3 regions of the Exiguobacterium sp. B2(2022) genome follow, and region 3 is predicted to be linked to each of the others. Evidence: riboswitches for the same ligand, from Rfam matches in the RefSeq annotation. Region 3 holds a riboswitch; each other region holds the start of a gene.

Region 1 (3,281 bases), on a different contig from region 3:
TGATCGATGGATTGAATCTGATGACGCTGTTTGATGAGACGCGTGCCAAGTTCTAGGGCGTGACGTTTCCGTTCGATCCGAAGGTTGTCTGGTAATGTTTCTAAGTCAGCAACGCCCGCTAGACCGACCGTCCGTCGAATCAATTCGCAGCCTGCGTAGCCGATCGCATCACTCAAAATCGATGGCAACAGTTCGTCCACGAATCCTACTGTGTTGAACGGTTCGACCGCCTGTGTGAAGCGTGTACGGAACGTTTTCTCGAACGTCTCCCAAACAGTGAGCACTTCTGTGAAGCGTTCGAACCGCTTCAACGGATGCGCATATGTCGAGAACACCAGATGGGCAATGATTTGACCGATGTCAAAACCGAATGGGCCGTAAAACGCAAACTCAGGATCGATGATTTTCGTTTCTTGACGCGTCGCAAAAATGCTTCCTGTATGTAAATCTCCATGTAGCAACGCTTCATGTTTTGTCACGAAGCCGACCTTCAATTTCGTCACTTCAATTTTCAAGGCGAGGTCTGACCACAGTTGTTCCACGTCCGGACGAAGGGTCGCTTCGATTTGATTCGATTCTGCATCACGATACGGGTCGGTGAAAATCAGCTTTTCCGTGATGTCGCATAGCTCTGGATTGTAATACTCTTTTTCGATTTGTTTCTTGGCGAGCGGTCCGTTCGCATAGTCAGACGTCGCAAACAACGTTTCACCGAGGAATGTACCGACGTGACGCGCCAAATTCGGATAGCTCTCTCCTTTTAGGAAGCCCGTCCGGACGATTTCAAACGCTGACAAATCTTCCAAAATCGTATAGGCAAGTTCACGATCGCTCCCGATTACATCCGGTACGAATTGCGGTACGACTCTTGAAAACTCACGGAGTGCCAGTTGTTCAATCCACGAACGGTCGAGCGTGAGTGGCCAGCTCTCTCCCACGACTTTTGCATACGGTAACGCCTGTTTCACGATCAATGACGTTTCTCCTTGACGAATGCGAAAGACGAGATTTAAATTTCCATCTCCGATTTCCTCACATTCTGCAATCCCCTCTTCTAGTAACCCCAACTGTCGAACGTGTTCGACGACACTTTGTTCTGTAAACGCCTCATAAGCCATGATGATTTTCCCCTTTCTTGAATCTATGCATGAAAAAAGCCCCTTTCTCCGCGAGAAAGAGGCACACCCAAATTGGTTGTTCCTCTCATCTTTCAGACATATGTCTGGTGGATGTAGCACCGTGCCAAATGGTCGGTTGCTGCGGCGTCTTAGGGCCAATTCCCTCTGCCAACTCGCGATAAGAGTAAATGATGTAATTGTGTTTGACGTGTTGAGACGAATATTACGGACTAGGCACGCTAGTTGTCAATCCTCTATTTTCGGTCGACTCCCTATTTTTGACACGCATATATAGAAACATTATTTTAAAACTTTTTTTCTCAAAAAAAGGAATTGACGAGTGAGCGATTCTATGTAAAAATTCAATTAAATTTCACAACTTCACAACTATTCTTATCAAGAGCAGACGGAGGGACAAGCCCGATGATGTCGCAGCAACCGACCAGAAATGGCACGGTGCTAATTCTTGCAGCTATCGCTGAGAGATAAGAGTTCATTGTTTTCGAATGACCTCTTGCCTTGGCATGAGGTCATTTTTTGTTTGACCTGAAAGGAGGAACTTATGGGAATCATCGCAACTTATGAAATCAAACATACCGATCACGTCGAACGCGTGGCTGAGAAAATCGCACATGAGCTGACCGTCGGAACATGGACCGAATTGAACCATCTCGAACAGCATCAACTACAGGCGTTCCGTGGCGAGGTCATCGATACCTCCCAACAGGAAACGACGAGTCGTTTCTCGATTCGTTACCCGCTACATAATGTGACGCCGGACTTCTCGTCCATTCTGACGACGACATTCGGAAAACTGTCGCTCGACCCAAACGTCCAATTTGTCGACCTATCGTTCCCGAATGAGCTCGCATCGGACTTTCCGGGTGCCGCATTCGGCGTCGAAGGTGTCCGCAACATCCTTCAAGTACACGACCGACCGCTCGCCATGAGCATCTTCAAAGGCGTCATCGGGCGTGACCTTGATTTTTTGGCGACACAACTTCGTGACCAGTTTGCAGGTGGCATCGATCTCGTGAAAGACGATGAGATTTTATATGACAACCCGCTCACCCCATCGATCGAACGGGCACGGGTCGGGGCATCGATCATTCAAGAACATCAAGAACTGACGGGTCGTTCCGTTCTATACGCCGTCACGTTGAGCGGACCCGTTTTCACCTTACGCGACCAGGCAAAACGTTTGATCGAGGCAGGCGCGACCGCACTGTTGTTCAATGTGTATACGTACGGGCTCGATGCGTTACGAGAGCTCGCCAAAGACCCTGAGATTCACGTCCCGATTTTGGCACATCCCGCTTTCGCGGGAGCGTTGACCGGATCGATTCGTCATTCCCTCCTTTTCGGGAAACTGATTCGACTCGCCGGGGCGGACTTGACGCTCTTCCCGTCGCCATATGGTTCACTCTCGACACCGAAAGACGAAACACAACAGATTCAAACGTATGCGACGGAATCCCATTGGACGAAACCGATTCTGACGGTCCCGTCTGCCGGGATTCACCCAAGACTCGTTCCGGATTTGATTCGTGACTTCGGAACGGATGTCGTCATCAATGCAGGCGGTGGGATTCATGGGCATCCCGACGGTGCGGTTGCCGGTGCGAGGGCATTCCGCCAAGCAATCGATCAGGCAATCGGTAAAACGAGCGAGACCGATGCGTTATCGACTGCGCTGAATGCGTGGGGTGCGCGATGAGTACGCACGTCATCTGTGATTTCGACGGAACCATCACGGAAGAAGATAACATCATCGCGTTGATGCGACGCTTCGCCCCACCTGAATGGGTCGAACTCAAAGATGGTGTTTTGAACCGAACGCTCTCCATTCGAGAAGGCGTCGGTCAGATGTTCAGCCTGCTCCCGAGTAACCAGCAAGAGCGGTATCGTGAGTTTCTTCAGTCGACCATCACGCTTCGAGCGGGGTTTGTCGAGTTTTTGCAAGAGACCCAGTCGCACGGCTTTCGGTTTGATGTCGTCAGTGGGGGCATGGACTTTTTCGTCCATCCGATTCTAGGAGGTCATGTCGCACCGGAACACATCTACTGCAATCACGTTGATTTTTCAGAAGCGACAGCGCGCGTTACATGGCCTCATTCATGTGATGCCCATTGTTCGAACGATTGCGGATGTTGCAAACCGACG
Region 2 (3,281 bases), on a different contig from region 3:
CGCGTATTTTCAGTCAAGGAGATGTTCTTGTAGTCCGGCGTACGATCTTCATTCAATACGACGTTTTCAATCAATGAACCGAAGCGGATCGCATCATAGATTTGCGGTTCGTTCTCACGCGACAAGTTGATCGTCTTCGCGTAGCAACCGCCTTCAATGTTGAAGACCCCATCCGGTGACCATCCATGCTCATCGTCTCCGATTAAGTGGCGCTGTGGATCAGCTGAAAGTGTCGTCTTCCCAGTTCCCGACAATCCGAAGAAGAGTGCCGTTTCATTTGCATCGTTAACGTTTGCCGAACAGTGCATCGATAAGACGTTTTGTTCAGGTAACAAGAAGTTCATGACGGAGAAGATTGATTTTTTAATTTCGCCACCGTACTCTGTTCCCCCGATCAGAATGGTGCGCTTGGCGAATGAAACGAGAATGAACGTCTCTGAGTTCGTGCCATCCACTGCAGGGTCGGCTTTATAACTCGGTGCATAAATTACAGTGAACGGGTCGAACGCACCTTTCGTTGGCCATTCGCGTAAAAACAGTTGTTTTGCGAATAGACTATGCCATGCATATTCTGTAATGGCACGGACCGGTAACGTATAGTGCTCATCGGCACCAGCAGACGCTTCGAGGTAATAAAGTTTGTCTTTCTTTTCTAAATGGTTGAGTACTTTGTCAAGAAGTGCTGAAAACTTCTCTTCCGCGATCGGTTGGTTCACTTTTCCCCAATCGACAAGGTTGTTGCTGACTTCATCTTGTACGACGAATTTGTCTTTCGGTGACCGTCCGGTAAAAGCACCCGTGCTGACAGATAAAGCCCCGTCTTTTGTCAGTACACCTTCACCATTTTGGATGGCTTCTTCCACCAGTTCTGGAACCGTCAAGTTCCGTTTCATGTCGGCACCATTAATTAATTCTTCGATTTTCAGGAGCGTTGTCGCCATCCTGAATCCCACCTTTCCCCTAAATAGATGTGGATGAAATCCGCATACTTCCGCGATTACGATTAATCAGTATGACATTTTTAATTATATGTGACACACTAATTAAACACAAGCGTATCCTTTCTTACAAAAACAGTTTATCACATTCTCTTATCACAAGGTGTTAAAAAACAGAAACGAAATAAAAAAATGTTTGTCGATTCACAAACAGAAATGTTTTGCAAGTCGGTGAAAAATTTTACGAATTCGTCTGATTCCCTTGACATAATCGAGCGTCATTTATATGATGGTTTTCGTAACGGATACTCTTATTCTGAGCGGTGGAGGGAACAAGGCCCTACGAAGCCCAGCAACCGTCCGACATGAAGTCTTATGCGGAAAAGGTGCTATCCTGAAGCGAAGCCATTAGCTTCGAACGATAAGAGGGTAAGGAAGAACGATTCAACCTTTCCCCATGTATGTCATCGGGGGAGGTTTTTTTCATTACCGTCCCAAAGCAACGCGTAAGGGGAACGAGTACCGTCCACATATCACCCTTATTATAGGAGGTTTTTTGAATGTCAAAATTGAACCGTCGACTTTTTACTTCAGAGTCGGTTACTGAAGGACATCCAGATAAAATTTGTGATCAGATTTCTGACTCGATTTTGGATGCCATTTTAGCGGAAGACCCGAATGCCCGTGTTGCGGCAGAAACGTCTGTCACAACAGGTCTTGTACTCGTAGCTGGTGAAATCACAACGTCAACTTACGTGGATATCCCGAAAGTTGTCCGTGAAACAGTCCGTGAAATCGGATACACACGTGCGAAATATGGTTTCGATGCGGAAACATGTGCCGTCTTGACGTCGATTGACGAGCAATCAGTAGACATTGCGCAAGGTGTCGACCAAGCTCTTGAAGCACGTGAAGGTCAGATGACTGAAGAGGAACTTGATGCAATCGGTGCAGGTGACCAAGGTCTCATGTTCGGATATGCGACAAACGAGACTCCAGAACTCATGCCGCTTCCAATCTCATTGGCGCACAAATTGTCACGTCGTCTTGCAGAAGTTCGTAAGAACGGTACGCTTGCTTACCTTCGTCCCGATGGAAAGACGCAAGTAACGGTTGAGTACGATGAGAACAACAATCCTGTTCGCATCGATACAATCGTCATCTCGACACAACACGCAGAAGAGATCACGCTCGAGCAAATTCAAGAAGACTTGAAAAAGTATGTCATCGAAGCAGTCATCCCGGCTGAACTCATCGATGCTGAAACAAAATACTTCATCAACCCGACTGGTCGCTTCGTAATCGGTGGACCACAAGGAGATGCAGGTCTTACAGGACGTAAAATCATCGTCGACACGTACGGTGGATACGCTCGTCACGGCGGTGGCGCATTCTCTGGTAAAGATCCTACAAAAGTTGACCGTTCAGCAGCATACGCAGCTCGTTATGTAGCGAAAAACATCGTTGCAGCAGGACTTGCGGATAAAGCAGAAGTTCAACTCGCTTACGCGATTGGGGTAGCACATCCAGTATCAATCGCTGTCGACACGTTCGGCACTGGTAAATTGAGCGAAACAGAGCTCGTTGAACTCGTTCGTGAGAACTTCGACCTCCGTCCAGCAGGCATCATCAAGATGCTTGACCTTCGCCGTCCAATCTACAAGCAAACAGCAGCTTACGGTCACTTCGGTCGTACAGATATCGAACTCCCATGGGAGCAAACAGATAAAGCAGCAGTTCTTGAAGAAGGCGCGAAGCGTTTCGCGTAATCAACAAAACGTTTTTTTAGGTTCAAGTCGTTGGTGGTGTCTGCTTATTGTCATTCGACGTCGATTCAGTCGAAGTGGTTTCTTGTCCAAGCGCCGTATCCTTCGCTTCGACGACTTTTTCACCAATGTCTTGTAAATCTGATTTGGCTTCTTGGGCCGTCTCGACGATTTTATTGACATCTTCTTTGACCGTATCGACTTCTCCGACGACTTTTTCATATACGTTTTGAACGTCTGTAGTCACTTCCTGAATCTTGCCAGAAGCGGTCTTCACTTGTTCAATGACTTGAGATGCCTTACCGGCTGGATCTTGTTTGACCTCATTCACGATGCCTCCGACCGAAGATTTTGCATTCGTAAGCGATTGTTTCGTCTGCTCTCGATTCGAGGAGCTAAGTAAGGCGAGGAGACCCCCGACGAGGGCACCGAGTAACATCCCGGTCACAACGCTGATCTTTGGTCCCCCAGCATCCAATTGATCAAATTGACGGTTCGGATTCTCTGTTTGTTCGACTTTCGGGTCATGCTCTAATTTTGGTTCCATGTTGTTCCACTCCTTCATGTGATTGGCATT
Region 3 (3,281 bases):
TTAGGCAGGCGTCTTAGATATGAATCAATCGAAGAGGTGCCTGCCAATCAGTATGAACTTGAATGAATGGTTTCGAAGATACTACTGACATGGGAACCTCTCCTTTCTGTTAATTGTTGTTCTTCTCTTCAACTGTATGACACATTTCATCAATGTGTCAACAAATTATTGGGAGGATTTAGAGTAATTCATTTAAATTTTTTCGATTCAAACGATAATCAATCAGTCTAGACAAGACGACTTGAATCATCGCCGTGATCGGGACACTCACAAACATGCCGACGAGACCGAATAGACTTCCTCCGATGATAATCGATGTGATGACCCAAAACGGAGTGATTCCGACGCTGTCACCCAAAATCTTCGGCCCGAGCCATAACCCGTCAAATTGCTGCAACAAGAAGATGAACAAGAGCACCAATACGGCGGTGAACGGATCATAGAAGTAAGTGATGATAAACGCTGGGATCATCCCCAGTAGCGGACCGACGTATGGGATAAAATTGAGCACCCCGACGATGACACCAAGAAGTAACGCGTATGGCGCCCCGATGATTAAGAGTCCGATGACAGCGAGAACACCGATGATCAGACAATCGAGTGATTTACCGATGATGTATCGTTTAAAAATGTAGTCCATCTCCTGAAAGATATCGATTGTCGTCTTCGCAGTGCCCACTGGTAAGAGCGCGTAGAGAAGGCGTTTGAACATGCGAGCGAAGACTTCTTTGTCTTTTAACAGATAGATGGAGATGACAATCCCAATCAAGAAGTTGATCAATGTCATCGTGAAACTAGAGACATAACTGACAGAAGAGAGGACGGCCGTCTCGACCCATCCGGAATAACGATCCTCGAAGCGTGCAAAATCAATCGCCTGGGCGATCGTCGCATTATAGTCTTTCAAGTAATTGTTTACATCACCTAAGAACGCATCGATTTGACGGATGTAGACGGGTAACTCCTCGATGAGTGATGAAAGACTCGAGTAGATCCGCGGGAACAACGTGACGACGGAGATCGCTAAAATCCCGATAAACGTGATATAGACGATGAGCAGACCTTGATATCGCTTCAAATGGAACCGTTCTTCAATATAAGAGAGTACGGTGTTGAGTAACAAAGCGATGGCAATCCCCATGATGATCGGGGTCAGTAACTGAAACGTGTACTGCAAAACACGTGAGATGGTATCCGGTTCACTGATGACCCGCCATAAGACGAGTAAAATCAGACCGATCACACTGAGTTTCCAAATAAGTTGACGATTAAGCTCCAATGCTCTATCCCCTCATACAAATATAATTTTTCTACTCTTTTACTATGAATGTTTTTTGAAAAGGATTCAATAGATGTTCACTTTGAAAAAAATGTTTGACACCGTTGGAAATGTCTGGTTAACTTAGGGACATACAAAAATTACATAGCGAATAACACTTTCTATCAAGAGAAGCGGAGGGACTGGCCCGATGAAGCTTCAGCAACAGATTGCAAAATACTGTGCTAATTCCAGCAAGGTGACCTTGAGAGATGGGAAGGTGGTTGACTACATACGTCTGTATTGAGCACCCCTTTCCTCAGAAAGGGGTGTTTTTTCGTATCAGGAGGAAGAATCATGGCAGACAGACGTTCACAATTATTAAAATCTTTACCGACGCAACACTTCGTCGGATTAGCAGAAGAGGTCGCAGCGGTAGAGGCAAGCGGGAAGAGCGTCATCCGACTCGGGCAAGGGACACCCGATTTACCGACGCCCGCTCCAATCTGTGAGGCGCTCGAACGTGCCCTCACGGACCCGACCACACACCAATACGGTCCATTTCGAGGACAGACCCGATTGAAACAGGCGGTCGCATCATTTTACTCTCGTGAATATGGTGTCGAACTCGACCCGGAACGAGAAGTCGCCATCTTGATTGGTAGTAAATCAGGTTTGATCACACTCCCACAATGCCTTCTCGAACCAGGTGACGGGATTTTGCTCCCGAACCCGGGTTACCCGGATTACATCTCTGGAGCGAGGCTCGCAGGTGCGGAAATCATCGATTTGACGCTAAAAGAGGAACATGGCTTTCTTCCGAACTATTCAACACTCGATCCGTGCCATGCGAAACTCATGTATTTGAACTACCCGAGCAATCCGACTGGGGCTGTCGCAACACCAGCATTCTTTGAAGAGACCGTCGCGTTTGCGAAAAAGCATGATGTGATGGTCGTCCACGATTTCGCTTATGGAAGCATTGGGTTCGACGGTTATGTTCCACCGAGCTTCCTGCAGGCAGATGGTGCGAAAGATATTGGAATTGAAGTATACACGATGTCGAAGGCGTTCAATATGTCAGGGTGGCGTGTCGCGTTCGCGGTCGGAAATGCCGATATCATCGAAGCCATCAACACATATCAAGATCACGTCCACGTCTCTGTCTTCTCGGCCATTCAAGAGGCAGCGATCGTGGCATTAGAATCCCCGCGTGACTTACGTGACGACCTAGCCTCACTTTACGAAACAAGACGAAACCGATTGATTAATGGGTTACGCCGGGCGGGGTGGGAGATTGAGGCACCAAAGGGTTCGTTCTTTGTATGGGCGAAAGTACCTGAGGGGGATGCAAAATCGTTCTCGACAAAGTTACTCCACGAGGCGGGAGTCGCCGTCACACCAGGCTACTTCTTCGGAACAGAGGGAGAGCACCACATCCGTTTCGGTCTCGTATCGTCTGAACAGAAGATTGATGAAGCGGTAGAACGGATTGAGAGACTGTTTGCAGCCTATGAGGAGGTACATTTGTGATTCGTCAGGCCGTGCTCGAATATGACCATTCGCATAATGCGCTCGAGGACCTTCATACGTTGATTGGGAATCGGGAGGCACTCGTTTTGAGAGGATTGAACGGATACGGTGAAGCGGTTCGCGTGTTCCCTCGTCTAGCAGAAATTCCGAGTGTACGATTTTACGGTGAATGTTCAGACGAAGAAGTAAATCGTTTGAATGCCTATCGACCAGACGTATGGATTGCCGTCGGCGGAGGTAAATTGATTGATACGGCGAAGCGGATTGCATTCGCTCAGTCAGTCCCGCTCATTGTTGTCCCGACACTCGTATCAAACTGTGCAGCCTTCACACCACTGAGCGTCATCTACAGTGAGGAAGGGTCTTACATTCGCTATGACACGTTTCCGGTCGTCATCGAGCGCGTCATCGCAGATGAACGACTGTTACGTGATTCGCCTTATGACTATTTCAAGGCTGGCGTCATCGACACGGTCGCAAAGTGGTTCGA

What was found. Region 3 has a riboswitch for S-adenosylmethionine ahead of ON063_RS02890 (aminotransferase class I/II-fold pyridoxal phosphate-dependent enzyme). Riboswitches for the same ligand answer to the same signal wherever they lie in the genome.
Region 1: it holds a riboswitch for S-adenosylmethionine, as region 3 does, so the genes downstream of both, ON063_RS08940 (2,3-diketo-5-methylthiopentyl-1-phosphate enolase) here and ON063_RS02890 (aminotransferase class I/II-fold pyridoxal phosphate-dependent enzyme) in region 3, are expected to answer to the same signal.
Region 2: it holds a riboswitch for S-adenosylmethionine, as region 3 does, so the genes downstream of both, metK (methionine adenosyltransferase) here and ON063_RS02890 (aminotransferase class I/II-fold pyridoxal phosphate-dependent enzyme) in region 3, are expected to answer to the same signal.

The regions. Positions count from the first base shown of each region.
Region 1 is NZ_JAPEHX010000037.1:18,993-22,273, reverse strand. It holds gene mtnK (S-methyl-5-thioribose kinase) at 1-1,118, opposite strand, end outside; SAM riboswitch class I at 1,201-1,303, opposite strand; SAM riboswitch class I at 1,509-1,610, shown strand; gene ON063_RS08940 (2,3-diketo-5-methylthiopentyl-1-phosphate enolase) at 1,681-2,835, shown strand; gene ON063_RS08935 (2-hydroxy-3-keto-5-methylthiopentenyl-1-phosphate phosphatase) at 2,832-3,281, shown strand, end outside.
Region 2 is NZ_JAPEHX010000025.1:2,209-5,489, reverse strand. It holds gene pckA (phosphoenolpyruvate carboxykinase (ATP)) at 1-941, opposite strand, end outside; SAM riboswitch class I at 1,247-1,366, shown strand; gene metK (methionine adenosyltransferase) at 1,499-2,707, shown strand; gene ON063_RS06665 (hypothetical protein) at 2,730-3,251, opposite strand.
Region 3 is NZ_JAPEHX010000009.1:5,132-8,412, forward strand. It holds gene ON063_RS02885 (AI-2E family transporter) at 179-1,279, opposite strand; SAM riboswitch class I at 1,438-1,537, shown strand; gene ON063_RS02890 (aminotransferase class I/II-fold pyridoxal phosphate-dependent enzyme) at 1,616-2,791, shown strand; gene ON063_RS02895 (iron-containing alcohol dehydrogenase) at 2,788-3,281, shown strand, end outside.